Regions from separate parts of the Neobacillus sp. DFD-2R genome, predicted to be linked through region 3. Evidence: predicted binding sites of a transcription regulator. Region 3 holds the regulator's gene; each other region holds the start of a gene.
What was found. Region 3 encodes Rex, which represses fermentation and respiration genes when NADH is low (regulators of the CRP and FNR family bind a similar motif). Its sites were predicted from a motif close to TTGTGAAATATTTCACAA; they were not measured.
Positions count from the first base shown of each region.

Region 1: the regulator Rex is predicted to act here: its motif matches at 1,150-1,167, upstream of qoxA (cytochrome aa3 quinol oxidase subunit II).
Region 2: the regulator Rex is predicted to act here: its motif matches at 1,535-1,552, upstream of AC3ANV_RS01955 (L-lactate dehydrogenase).
Region 4: the regulator Rex is predicted to act here: its motif matches at 1,988-2,005, upstream of AC3ANV_RS22065 (YwiC-like family protein).

Region 1 is NZ_CM173228.1:3,679,480-3,683,145, forward strand. It holds gene AC3ANV_RS18405 (Cof-type HAD-IIB family hydrolase) at 1-729, opposite strand, end outside; gene qoxA (cytochrome aa3 quinol oxidase subunit II) at 1,216-2,244, shown strand; gene qoxB (cytochrome aa3 quinol oxidase subunit I) at 2,234-3,666, shown strand, end outside.
Region 2 is NZ_CM173228.1:392,669-396,334, reverse strand. It holds gene AC3ANV_RS01955 (L-lactate dehydrogenase) at 466-1,413, opposite strand; gene AC3ANV_RS01950 (nuclease-related domain-containing protein) at 1,730-2,641, shown strand.
Region 3 is NZ_CM173228.1:5,224,414-5,228,079, reverse strand. It holds gene AC3ANV_RS26160 (ABC-F family ATP-binding cassette domain-containing protein) at 1-1,404, opposite strand, end outside; gene moaC (cyclic pyranopterin monophosphate synthase MoaC) at 1,590-2,087, shown strand; gene AC3ANV_RS26150 (redox-sensing transcriptional repressor Rex) at 2,123-2,779, shown strand; gene AC3ANV_RS26145 (YhbD family protein) at 2,911-3,534, shown strand; gene AC3ANV_RS26140 (polymer-forming cytoskeletal protein) at 3,547-3,666, shown strand, end outside.
Region 4 is NZ_CM173228.1:4,409,965-4,413,630, forward strand. It holds gene AC3ANV_RS22055 (YjzC family protein) at 1-21, opposite strand, end outside; gene AC3ANV_RS22060 (Crp/Fnr family transcriptional regulator) at 306-998, shown strand; gene AC3ANV_RS22065 (YwiC-like family protein) at 1,206-1,931, opposite strand; gene mobB (molybdopterin-guanine dinucleotide biosynthesis protein B) at 2,147-2,683, opposite strand; gene AC3ANV_RS22075 (molybdopterin molybdotransferase MoeA) at 2,671-3,666, opposite strand, start outside.

The DNA of each region.
Region 1 (3,666 bases), 1.5 Mb from region 3:
TGCTTTTGCAACCCCGTCCTCATTATTCGTTGCAGTTACCCAGTTTGCCTCTTCCTTGACAACTTCCTGGGCATTACCCATGGCTACACCTAATCCCGCTTCCTTAATCATCGCCATATCATTTAGACTGTCCCCAACTGCCATAACATTTTTCATATCAATGCCAAGCCTGCTGCAAACGATTTTAAGTCCATTTGCTTTGTTGATTCCAATTGGGTTTACTTCAATATTTTTTAAAGTGGAATTGCTAAGTTCAAATTCTCCTTTTCCCTGAAGCTCCATCAAAATAAGCTCTCTGACATCATCATCATCAATATCAAACCCAAATTTCAGCCATTCCCGGTCATGGATATCCTCTGGCATTTCATCAAACCACATTTTGTCAGTGCTGATTGCCCAAAATTTTGTTTTATGCTGCTGGGATAACTCCCACATCCATTGAATAAACTCAGATTTCATCACATTTCTTTCAACAAGCTCCCTTTTTTCATCCCATATCTCACTCCCATTAACCGTTACTAAATAAGAAGTTAACTCTAGTGATTCGGCATGTTCACCGCAGCTCATTATGGAACGCCCCGTGCTAAGAACTACATATATTCCTCTTTCCTGTGCTTCTTTAATAGCCTTACGATTACCGTCCGAAATCCGGTGATCGTCAGTAAATAATGTCCCGTCCATATCCAGCGCAATTAATTTGATTACATTATCGTTTAGAAAATTGTCCATGAGTATTTACTAACTCCCATCATTTTTCTTTTAAGATTAACATTTCCTATATTAACTAATCAAAAAAGATGGCTTATTTTTACATAATATTAATAAACGGTGACCATGGTTTTCCTTTTGAATTCCTTTTCATTATCCCATTTTTATTCAAAATCAGACAAATATAACCATTCCGTGTAATAAATTCGTTCCATTTCCATTATTTAATACTTTCATAGGACTGAATTTCCATCGTTTTCCTTTTTTAGGATTATAAAACCTTAACAAATTTGTCACAATTATTTTCAAAAACCTATATTATCATCATCTACATGTTGTTAATATAGGTTTTGGGAAGAAAAATTCTAATTTTAATTGTGAACATCCATATAAAAATTGTTCACATGTTTTAAGAATTATAGTATTATAGTCTGGTCGAATTTGTGAACGAATTCACGAACAATTATGGTAAAAAACAAACATTTTTAAAGGAGAGGAGCAGGAGAAATGTCCAAAAAGGGCTTTTTAATTCCACTATTAGCATTATTACCTGTTTTACTTTTAAGCGGCTGCGATACCCATATGGTCGTATTTGAACCGAAAGGACCTGCTGCAAGAGAAATACTTCATTTGATTAACTGGTCATTAGTCTTCATGGCACTTGTTGTTGTAGTGGTATTTGGTCTATTTGGTTATATTGTATGGAAATACCGCGCGACACCGGAAAATAAAAATTATGAGCCGCCTGAAGAGCATGGCAGCACCAAATTGGAAATCATCTGGACTGTCATTCCAATTATTATTGTTATTGCCTTAACCATTCCGACAGTTAAATCGATTTACAATTTAGAAAAGGTTCCTGCAGGTTATGAAAATAAGAAACCGATAACCATTAATGTTACTTCCGCGGATTGGAAATGGATTTTCAGTTATCCGGAGCAAGGAATTGAAACAGTTAACTATCTTAATATACCTGTCGGCACCCCGGTTAAATTCAAGTTAACCTCTGCCGGAACAATGAATTCATTTTGGATCCCTGCATTAGGCGGTCAAAAATATACAATGGCGAAAATGGAAACACAATTATATCTTGTTGCCGATCAAACCGGTGAGTATATCGGCAGAAATACTAACTTTAACGGAAAAGGCTATGCCGGAATGGAATTCACGGTTGAAGCTCAATCACCGCAAGCATTTTCGAAATGGGTTAAAGATGTAAAGGGCAAGGCACCAAAGCTAACAGAAAAGAGCTATATCAACCTTTTGAAGCCTTCAAATCTTGGCAGGGAAACATTTTCAAATACTCATCTAGCGTTTGTAAACCATGCTGACATGAATTCGAAAACCTATACATTCCCTGAATTGTACAAAAACCATGACTATCCCGGTCAAATTTTTAAAGAGCCGGATAACCAAAATCATAGCATGAAGATGGACGGTCAGGCTGAAGGTAAATCTATGGATATGAGCAAAATGAATATGAAAAACATGGATATGAGCGGAAAATCAACTGGAGGTGAAAACAATGGGAATTAAATGGGATAAGATTTTAATTACTGGCGACCCTCTAATCTTAGGATCACAAATTGCTATTCTTTTAACGATGATTGGTGTCGTTGTTGGGGTAACTGTTTTAAAAAAATGGAAGTATCTTTGGACAGAATGGTTTACAACCGTTGATCATAAACGAATTGGTATTATGTATATTCTCGTTGGTGTATTAATGTTTTTCCGCGGTGGAATCGACGGGCTATTGATGAAAGCTCAAACGGCAACGCCGAATGAAAAGTTCTTAGATGCACAGCATTATAACGAAGTATTTACGACACATGGTGTCATTATGATTTTGTTCATGGCGATGCCATTCTTAATTGGTTTAATGAACGTAGTCGTACCATTACAAATTGGTGCACGAGATGTAGCCTTTCCACAATTAAATGCTGTTAGCTTTTGGCTAACATTTGCAGGGGCTATGCTGTTTAATATTTCATTTGTCATCGGTGGTTCGCCTGATGCGGGTTGGACTGCATACTTCCCTCTTGCCGGAAAGGAATTTACACCGGGGATTGGGAATAACTTTTACGCTGTCGCGATTCAGATAGCCGGGATTGGTACTTTAATGACTGGGATCAACTTTATCGTAACGGTTTTAAAAATGAGAGCACCAGGCATGACATTGATGAAAATGCCAATGTTCACTTGGACTTCTTTTATTGCATCAGTCATTATTTGGGCATCATTCCCTATCTTTACGGTCGCCCTTGCTCTAATGACTTTTGACCGTATTTTTGGAACACACTTCTTTACTGTCGGCGGCGACGGTAACCCTATGATGTGGGCAAACCTGTTCTGGCTATGGGGCCATCCGGAAGTTTATATCGTTGTTCTCCCGGCGTTTGGAATGTTTTCTGAGGTTATTTCTACCTTCTCCCGTAAAATGCTTTACGGATACAAATCAATGGTATTCTCCATTGTTGGAATTGCGTTTTTAAGTATGCTTGTCTGGGTTCACCACTTCTTTACAATGGGTGCCGGACCTGCAGTAAACTCTATTTTCTCAATTACAACCATGATGATTGCAATACCTACGGGTGTAAAAATATTCAACTGGCTATTTACAATGCGTAAAGGACGAATACAATTTACAACAGCGATGCTGTGGGCACTTGCCTTTGTCCCTTGCTTTATCATCGGTGGTGTTACAGGGGTAATGTTGGCTATGGGTGCAGCGGATTATCAATATCATAACTCCCTATTCCTAGTTGCTCACTTCCACTATGTATTAATACCAGGTGTTGTTTTCGCTGTATTCGCAGGACTTTACTACTGGTGGCCAAAAATGTTTGGACATATGCTTAATGAAAAACTTGGAAAACTTCATTTCTGGTTCTTTGTAATTGGTTTCAACATGACGTTCTTACCAATGTTCTTCCTTGGTTTAAACGGAGCGATACGACG
Region 2 (3,666 bases), 630 kb from region 3:
GGTAAGATCCGTGATGTAGAAGGTATCATTTAGGTTTAGTTTCAAGTGACACGAAATTAAATAAGTGAAAAAGTGAGGATTTTTTTAATGTGGGTTATCACTGTTTTTTCAAATGGAGCATGTATAATGTATGAGTTCAACACGGAAAAAGAAGCAAGAGAATCTTTCAAGAATATTCAGGGGTGTAAGTATCTTACTGAAATTGTTTACTATAATGATCACTGTTCCTCTTTAGTAGCTATTTAAAATCTTTCCGAAAAACGCTACTAAAAAGAGGGTGGTACTAATTACTTGGTACCCCCTCTTTTTAGGAATAACCTATGCTGTTTTTCTTATTGTTGCTCCCTTTTCCTTTTGTTTTGTTTCCGGGAAGGTAGCCACTAAGAAGACGTACAGACATTATGTCACCTGCTTTTAATATAGGAATAGTGTGATAGAGGTAACCGAATCTCATCTAGCATTCTATTAAATGACCGGTTTCATCGTTTCTTTTAGCACAGTAACGGAATAATTAAATAGTTCTTTTTCCTTTTCATTCAGATCAATTTCACATACTTCTCTGATGCCGTCACGGTTTATGACAGCCGGGACACCGATATACACATCACTATGTCCATATTCTCCATTTAAATAGGCGGATACGGTCAGGATGCTGTTTTCATTATTTAAAATAGCTTTGGTAATTCGCACAAGGGACATTCCGATACCATAGTAGGTCGCACCTTTTCGCTCAATGATCTGATAAGCGGCATCACGAACATTAAGGAAAATAGTGTCTAAACATTCTTTTTTAAAATTATTTTTCCCTGCCAATACGGTTTCAAGCTGTTCAACTCCTATGGAAGTATGGCTCCAAACCGGCAGCTCTGTATCCCCGTGTTCACCAATGATATAAGCATGAACATTTCGTGTGTCCACGTTGAAGTTCTGACTAAGGGCAAAACGCAGACGTGCCGTATCCAATACCGTTCCTGAACCAATAACCCGTTCTTTTGGCAGTCCTGATTCTTTCATGGTTACATAGGTTAAAATATCAACCGGGTTCGTTGCTACCAAAAAAATACCGTCAAATCCACTATCCATAATATTTTTGACAATTTGTTTAAATATTTTAGTGTTCTTCTCAACCAATTGTAATCGGGTTTCACCCGGCTTTTGAGCCAATCCCGCAGTAATCACCACTAGGTCTGCACTTTCACAATCCTGATAAGAACCGCTCCATACCTTTAAAGGTGAAGGTGCGAACGGCATTCCATGGTTAAGATCCATCGCTTCGCCTTCAGCTTTTGCTTCATTGACATCTATTAGAACTAATTCTTCAGCCACTCCCTGATTAATCAAAGAATAGGCATAACTGCACCCTACCGCGCCTGTTCCAATTAATACAACCCGGTTTACCTTTTTGTTATTCATAATGATTTTCCCCCTTCTAATGAATACTTCCTATCTAGTTGTAAAATAGTTAAGAATGAAAGCTGTTAGTATTAATAGTTTTTACTATCATCAAGTTGATAATGTTAGTATATCACCGTATTTGTGAAACACTTCACATTATTTATGAATAAACTATGAACTTTTAATTCCTTTCAATTAAAAGGAGCAGACCCAATGAGCGGTTAATAATGATTCTCCTACCACCACGGTTTGTTAAAATGTTAACAGAATATTCATATTCCTCAGATGAATCTTGTTATAAAATGAGCTTAGAGATTAAGAAAGGGAGTGGCTTATGTTACTAAAAGGCCGATTTGAATCAGATGAATTGCTGGCTATGCGCTATTTAAACACACGAATGGAGTTAACTGAAGAGGACAAGTTTCACTATTTAAACCTGGAAAAAGGCTATGAAGGGGAGGTTAAATTTGACCTTCTGGCAGAAGAAAGTCTTCAAGAAGAAAGGTATATGATAAATGACTTGCTGCTTGAAGTAAACAACTCCTATTTTCAAATTGATACATTAATTATTTCACAGGGATTTATTCACCTTTTGGATATAAAAAATTTTGAAAGTGATTGTTACTTAGAATCGGATAAACTTTATGCCGTGAAAACCAGACGCGAATATAAGAATCCTGTTAACCAGTTAAAAAGAAGTGGTACCCTATTTCGCCAACTGCTCCAAAACCTCAAGCAAAATTACCTTGTTGAAGCCTCCGTTATCTTTATTAACCCTGAATTCACCTTATATCAAGCCACAATAGACCAACCCATTATTTTACCAACCCAGGTAAATCATTTTTTGAAAGATTTAAACAAAACTCCATCTAAGTTGAATGATGGTCACAAGAAACTGGCCCAAAAATTAATTTCATTACATCAAACTAAAAATCCATTTACGGTATTACCTGAATATACTTATGACCAGCTGCAAAAGGGGAATTATTGTAAAACTTGTAAGTCCTTTCTGGTTTCTATAAAAAATAATGACTTTGTATGCGGAAAGTGTGGAGGGCATGAAAAGATCGAACTAGCTATTTTGCGGAATGTGGAAGAATTTAGGCTGCTATTCCCAGATCGAAAAATTACTACCCAAAGCATCTACGAGTGGTGCAAGGCGGATTTAAATAAACGAACATTTTGCAGGATTTTAAAGAAAAACTATACCTCATTTGGAAATACAAGAGATACTTATTATAAATAAATATATTTTTTGACTTAAAGGTTTCATAAAGATCTCTAAAGACTTATTGCATTCAGACTGGATTAAGCTTTTTTTGTCTTCCCTTGTCTGAATGAGACCTGCTTTCAGACAGGATTTCGCTTTTTTGGCCTTGCTCTGTCCGAATGAGACCTGCATTCGGACTGGATTTCGCTTTTTGGGCCTTTCTCTGTCCGAATGAGAGCTGCATTCGGACTGGATTTCGCTTTTTTGGCTTTGCCCTGTCCGAATAAGGCTTAAATTCGGACAGGCTCTCGCTTTTTTTGACCTGCCCTGTCCGAATGAGACCTGTATTCAGACAGGATTTCGCTTTTTTCTCCTCCCCCAGTCCGAATGAGACCTGTATTCGGACACGCTCTCGCTTTTTTGGCCTCCCCTTGTCCGAATGAAACCTGTATTCGGACACGCTCTCGCTTTTTTGGCCTCCCCCTGTCCGAATGAAACCCGCATTCGGACACGCTCTCGCTTTTTTGGCCTCCCCCTGTCCGAATGAGACCTGTATTCGGACTGGATTTCGCTTTTTTGGCTTTGCCCTGTCCGAATAAGGCTTAAATTCGGACACGCTCTCGCTTTTTTTGACCTGCCCTGTCCGAATGAGACCTGTATTCAGACAGGATTTCGTTTTTTTCTCCTCCCCCTGTCCGAATGAGACCTGTATTCGGACACGCTCTCGCTTTTTTGGCCTCCCCTTGTCCGAATGAAACCCGCATTCGGACACGCTCTCGCTTTTTTGGCCTCCCCCTGTCCGAATGAAACCCGCATTCGGACACGCTCTCGCTTTTTTGGCCTCCCCCTGTCCGAATGAGACCTGTATTCGGACACGCTCTCGCTTTTTTCTACTCTCCCTGTCCGAATGAGACCTGTATTCGGACACGCTCTCGCTTTTTTGGCCTCCCCCTGTCCGAATGAAACCTGTATTCGGACACGCTCTCGCTTTTTTGGCCTCCCCCTGTCCGAATGAGACCCGCATTCGGACACGCTCTCGCTTTTTTTACCTCCCCCTGTCC
Region 3 (3,666 bases):
AATTAACACATTCGCCTTCTCAAGCATGAGCTTGGCAAGGGCAAGACGTGCTTTCTCTCCGCCGCTTAATGTCGAAACAATTTTTAAAACATCGTCACCGGAAAAGAGGAAATTACCTAATACCGTTCTGATTTCTTTTTCACTCTTTAATGGGTAATCATCCCACAATTCATTTAACACGCGCTTATTGGACCTCAACTCGGCTTGTTCTTGGTCGTAATACCCGATGGAAAGGTTTGTCCCATATTGGATAGTACCTGAAAGCGCCGGAAGCTTTTTAATAATCGTCTTCAATAAGGTTGATTTACCGATACCGTTTGGACCAACGAGAGCAATGCTTTCACCGCGATAGGCGCGGAAGGAAATCGACTCTGATACCTGTTCACCATGATACCCAACCGCAAGCGAATCCACTGTCAAGACATCATTTCCGCTTTGCTTTTCGATTTCAAAGGAAAAGGAAGCTGATTTTTCGTCTCCAAGGGGCCGATCCATGATTTCCATTTTCTCAAGCTTTTTACGACGGCTTTGTGCTCTTTTGGTGGTTGACGCACGTGCTAGGTTTCGCTGGATGAAATCTTGTAAGTTGGCAACTTCCTGCTGCTGCTTTTCATAAAGCTTCAAATCACGTTCATAGTTGGCTGCCTTTTGCTCAAGGTAAGCGCTATAGTTTCCGGAGAATTTTTGGATTTGTTTACGTGAGACTTCATAAACCTGGGAGACCACTTTATCTAAAAAATAGCGGTCATGGGAAACAATTAAGATGGCACCATCATAGGCTTGCAGGTATTGCTCCAGCCAGGAAAGGGTGTCAATATCAAGATGGTTCGTAGGCTCGTCCAATATTAATATATCGGGTCTCGTTAACAGGAGCTTCCCTAACGCGAGCCGGGTTTTTTGCCCGCCGCTTAAGCTGGAAATCATTGACCCATGATCGCGAAAATTTAAACCATGCAAAACAGAGCGAATATCGGCTTCGTATTGATAGCCTCCCTGTTCTTTAAATTTCACTTGGAGACTGTCATACTCTTTTAGAATTCTTTCGTATTTACCGCTGTCGTCCATCGCATCAGTGTCAGCCATTTGTTCTTCCAGCTGACGAAGTGTTTTTTCCATGATTCGAAGCGATTCAAACACAGTCAGCATTTCTTCCCAAATCGATAAATTCGATTCCAAACCTGTATTTTGTGCTAAATAACCAATGGTTACTTCTTTTGGTTTAATAATCTCACCGCCATCATGTGACAGGTGTCCCGCAATAATCTTTAATAATGTCGATTTTCCTGCACCGTTACGGCCAACAAGTGCCACACGGTCACGAGTTTGTAATTCCAGTTTTATATTCGATAAAATAAGTTCAGCACCATAATATTTTGCCAGTTGATTTACTTGCAACAAAATCATTATTTTTCACCTCTATACATACAAATAGTGTACCTTATTCCTAGTACGTCGGCAATAAACTGCTGTTAATTAGAGCGCCGGAAGGAATTTTGTCGAATGAAAAAAATAATCATTTGGCTAATTCGCTCAAACTTTCACACACATAGATGAAAAAATAGTGTATGATTTTATAGGAGGATTAAAATATGGCGGATTTTACTCATTTTAATGAAGAAGGCAGAGCGAAAATGGTTGACGTAAGTGATAAGCCGGAGACGGCACGCACTGCACTTGCCCATTCCAGCATTGCAGTAAGTAAAGAGATTTATGATAAAATAACGAATAATGAAATGAAAAAGGGCGATGTGTTAGCAGTCGCTCAGGTTGCGGCTGTTATGGCTGCGAAAAAAACATGGGATCTTATTCCAATGTGCCACCCGATACCTTTAACGAGTGTAAATATTACCTTCTCATGGGAACCGGAGGCCAATGACCAATATAAATTAAGAATTTCTGCATTTGTTAAAACAAAAGGAAGTACAGGTGTTGAAATGGAAGCGTTAACAGCTGCGGCTGCTTGTGCGTTAACCATTTATGATATGTGTAAGGCAGTTGATAAAGGTATGGTGATTGGTCCAACCTATTTAGTTGAGAAAACGGGCGGGAAAAACGGTGATTTTAAAAGAACCGGGCAAGTTAAATAATTTACTAAACCATACATGCGGGGTGTAGGAGTCAAATGATAAATGAAACGATGAAAATACCACAGGCAACAGCAAAACGGCTGCCCTTATATTATCGATTTTTACAAAACCTCCATGCTTCCGGCAAGCAACGGGTTTCTTCTGCAGAATTAAGTGAAGCTGTGAAAGTGGACTCGGCAACCATTCGCAGGGACTTCTCCTATTTTGGAGCATTAGGGAAAAAAGGCTATGGTTACAATGTTAATTACCTACTAACCTTCTTCCGTAAAACACTGGATCAGGACGAACTGACAAAGGTTGCCCTAATCGGGGTAGGTAATCTTGGAACCGCCTTTTTAAATTATAATTTTTTAAAAAATAATAATACAAAAATTGAATGTGCCTTCGATGTCGACCCTGAAAAAATGGGAACATTGATTGGCGATGTCCCTATTCTTCCGATGGATAATTTGGAGGAGCATTTGTCCAATGAAAATATACCTGTGGCGATTTTAACAGTGCCTGCGCCTGTTGCCCAGACGATTACGGACCGGCTTGTAAAAGCAAATGTTAAGGGAATATTAAATTTCACTCCTGCAAGGTTAAATGTACCGCCTTCGATTAGAGTGCATCATATTGACTTAGCAGTAGAGCTTCAATCACTGGTATATTTTTTAAAGCATTATCCAACAGAGGAAATAGTAGCAGAGTAAAACAAAGACCTTTTCGCGAAAAATATCGTGGAAAGGTCTTTTTCTTTTGGAATAGGAAGCCCAATTTAAATCACCGGCTTTACAACGTAACAGTGTTATGTTACATTTACGGTATGAAAGGGGTTTTCACAATGAGCGAGGAGTTAATCTCTAAAAAGGATTTATTAGAACTGGCCGGGATATCGTATGGGCAGTTATATAGATGGAAACGAAAGGATCTTATTCCGGAAGAGTGGTTTGTAAGGAAATCAACATTCACAGGTCAGGAAACATTTTTCCCAAAAGAAAAGATTTTAGAAAGAATCGATAAAATTCAAACGATGAAAGAGAACCTTTCCTTAGACGAACTGGCGGACATGTTTTCACCAAATGTCACCGATTTAAATTTAACCAAGGACGAGTTAATAAAACGTAACATTGTTTCGACGGTGGTTATCGATTTTTATTTAGAGCAGGAAAAAGGCGGTCATCAATTTGATTTTTCGAGAATGCTTGAAGTGTTTGTCTTAGAGAAGCTCCTTCAATCAGGTGAAATTAATCTCGATGAAGGGAAAATACTGCTTCAGGTGCTTCAGGACAATAAACCCTTGATTAAACAGAAAAGCGGAGAATTGGTGATTACGAGAAAGCTAGGGGTTTCATCCTGCCTGTTATTGATCAATGCGGAAGCCTTCCATTTTGAGCGGGGAACAAAAATTGTCGCACAGCTTTCACTGATGAGTTGCATGGAAGAAATTAAATCGAAATTACTATAAAGGAGAATGGAAATGGATATGAAACAACGGGGAGATCTGGTCATCAATGGCTTTGGCGCATCCAACGGCGGACAATTCAACCTTGTTACATTAAATGGTTTCGGCACAGTTAACAGTGAGGTGGAATGCAAC
Region 4 (3,666 bases), 810 kb from region 3:
AAACTGACGATTTTGTCCCATTCCTATCCCTCCTTTTCATGTACCTTTTTATTATTTCCTTTTCAAGGTCAGTCATTAACGGAATATCCTGCAAATTATCACCTTATTCGACATTATTTCCCAAGCAATAAGATATAAATGTTTTTATTTTTTGACGATTGTATGAATTTATTCCACATTTATTGATAAATATTCTTCGTTAACAATATAATTACAGTAATATCTTGTAAATTATTGTTGACCGTCATTTATTTTAAAAAATCAAATTAGCGATTGATTTCGCCCCTTTAAAGGTGGTTATTAGCATGGAGTCAGTAGAGGAAATCCCCGTAGCGTTGACTCATCTATTTGATACAGTAAATCATATTAAGAAAATTGAAAAAGGCACTTTTCTTTTTCAAGAAGGGTCCATTGCAGATGAATTGTATATCGTCAAAAGCGGAATCCTTCAAATTAGTAAAATTATTCCTGATGGAAGAGAACTAACTCTACGAATGTGTTCTAGAGGAGATTTTCTTGGTGAATTAAATATATTTTCCCCGTCAAAGCGATATTTATTAACTGCACGTGTAGTTGAAAGTGGAGAAGTTGCTGTTATTATGAAGGATGTACTGGAAGAAAAGCTATCACAAAATCTTTCACTTTCACTGGAATTCATGAAATGGATGAGCCAGCAATATCGTAAAACTCAAGCAAAGTTTCGCGATTTAGTTCTTCATGGAAAAAAAGGGGCTCTTTATTCCACCTTAATAAGATTCACTAACAGCTTTGGAATAAAAACCAATCACGGGATATTGATCGAATTACCATTAACGAATCAAGAATTAGCCAACTTTTGCGGCACATCTCGGGAAGTAGTCAACCGTCTACTTAGCGATTTACGTAAAGCTGACATCATTTCCATTGATAAAGGCTCCATTACCATTCATGATCTTGATTATTTAAAAAGAGAAATTGATTGTGAAGACTGTCCTACAGAAATTTGTAAGATAGATTAAAAAATAAAAAAATCGGTCGTCTCGGTGACCGATTTTTTTATTTAGGCTATTTTCGCATAGATTGTTGTTTTTCGTATAAGTTTATCAACCCGTATAATTAGAAGCTTCGTGGCATCTTTTCGTAAGAACATTTGCGAAAATTGCCTAGAAACTTAGTAAATGAACTTTATTAAGTTTCAAAAGCAACAAAGTTTACGAAAAGAGCCTTTATTTAAGAATGATTACTTGTAATGCCATAACGACAAAGAAGATTGCAGAATTGACAATTTCAAATATTCCAATTTGTTTAGGAGATATCGGCTTTCCGTAAAAAATAATGGCTCTCACTAAACTAGGAAGATATGCACAAGCTACAATCCAATAACCAAGGGTAAACCAAACAACCAATAAGAACAAATGATAAACCCAGGAAATCCATTTGTATTGGACATTCTTTTTTTCCCTAATCATTGTTTTCACGTAAAACGTACAGCCTAAAAAGAATAAAACAGATGTAAAAAAAATTAAGATTGATTCAATGGTAATTGTCCCAACACTTAAGTAACTACTAGCTAATCCAACGATTGAAAAAGCAAAAATCGCACTAAAATCATTCATAAGTGCACGGTCTTGATTTTTTGAAGTATAAAACGCATTGATGATAAAAAAAGGAATCATTAAAAGACCAAAGTAAACCAAGGATGGTCTTTCAAATAGTGGGAATAGTAATAACAATAATGCAGGTATTATATAGATTAAAGTCCATTTAGTATAAAAAGGGACTTTTTTTCTTTTGAATAATAGGAGCATTGGATAAGTTGCCAAATACAATAACAGCCAGCCAATAAAAAATGGGATATCCTGCCATAAAAAGCCCCCATTAATTACCCCTAGCCAAAAAGGGATTATGGTCATTGCCCATGCACCGTGTTGTTTCGGTAGAAATAACTTCATCACCTTCACTCCTTTATCTTGCCTACTTTTAATATAAGTTAGCGACACAGAAAAAAAAGTGAAACATATCACATGTTAAGAAAATAAAAAAGAAGGACTATGCCTTCTTTTCCCCTTATATGAACAAACATAATCCCCACTTTTTATTCTAACGAACGTGAGTATTTTTGCAGTGACAAATGTAACTAATTAGACAATTTTCTTAACATTTCGAATTAATATTTTGAACATTTATTTTTTATTTCTTGGGTTACGCGAAGAATTCCCTTCTCATCATGAATGGGGAAGAAGGGAAGATTCGTTTGTTCTTTAAGTAATCCCTTTATTTCATCTTCCCAATACATAATTACCTTAACATTGTTCAACTTTGTTACTAGTGAAAGGTCATTACTATTTCTTAACAACAAGAGCTTCGGGTAATTTTCCAACTTAAAACCTTCAATTAATATAACATCCGGTTGAAAAAACTCCATAATCATTATTTGTTCTTTTAGATTCCATTCAGAGTGTTCAGCTTGTAAAATCAGCCTCCCACCACCTTCAACTAATGATGCATTTGCTCCTGCTGTTAGATGTTTTACTGAATCCTTTTGCTGAAAAACTTCAGGTTTGCCACCGTGTCCATGGTGTTTTATAGTAACTGATTTTAATCCGTGTTCTTTTAATAGTTGGATAATCTTTGTAATTACTGTTGTCTTCCCACTATCTTGAAAACCAACCACCTGAAATATGACTGGTTTTACCAAGGCCACTCACAGCCAACTTGATCATCTAGCAGGAGGACATCAACCTCGTTACCCGCTTCAAAGCCCCTGGTACCGCCCGGAAGAATCGTTAAAGAATTAGCTCCTGCAAGACTCATAATAATATTTGATTTATCGAGACCACTAGGGGATGTTATTAGTCTGCCTCCCTCAACTGAAACTGAACTCCTGACGAATCGTGTAAAAGGATTCGCTTTTAGGAAATCTACCCCAAGTTGGGCTTTTTCTTTTCGCAAATGTGGTTTTTCGCTAAAAAGCATTTTCCGAATAATCGGACGTGCAAACAGTTCAAAGCCAACATAACAAGCCGAAGGGTTTCCAGATAAACCAAATAAGATTTTCCCCTTGTAATTCGCTACTGTCGTCACACTTCCCGGCCTCATGGCAACTTTATTAAATAAAACATCTGCACCCAGCTTTTCATAAATGGCAGGAAGATAATCGAAGTCTCCAACCGAAACGCCGCCGGTTGTAATTAACATATCAACTTCATTTAGTGCATTTTTCACTGCTTCAAAGCAAGTATCAAATTCATCCGGAAGTTTTCCGAAGTAATGAACTTCCCCGCCAACTCTTTGGATCTGTGCAGCGATCATATGGGAGTTGCTGTTTCGGATTTTTCCCGGGACCAATGCTTCATTTACTTCTAAAAGTTCAGTTCCGGTAGCAAATAGCCCAATATGTGGTTTTTTGGCCACCGGAACACTTTTATATCCGAATGTGGCTAGTATCGCCTGGATACCGGGATTGATTAACGTTCCTTTTTTAACTAGAATCTCGCCTTCTTTGGCATCTTCCCCACGAAAGGATACATTTTCACCAGGTTTAAAGCTGCGTTTTATTGTCATATATGGGATACCATGTTTTTCATGTGTTGGCGCCACTTCAAACATGACAACTGCATCCGTTCCTTCCGGCATCATGGCACCTGTCATAATTCTAACTGCTTGCTTTGGGCCAACTATCCTATT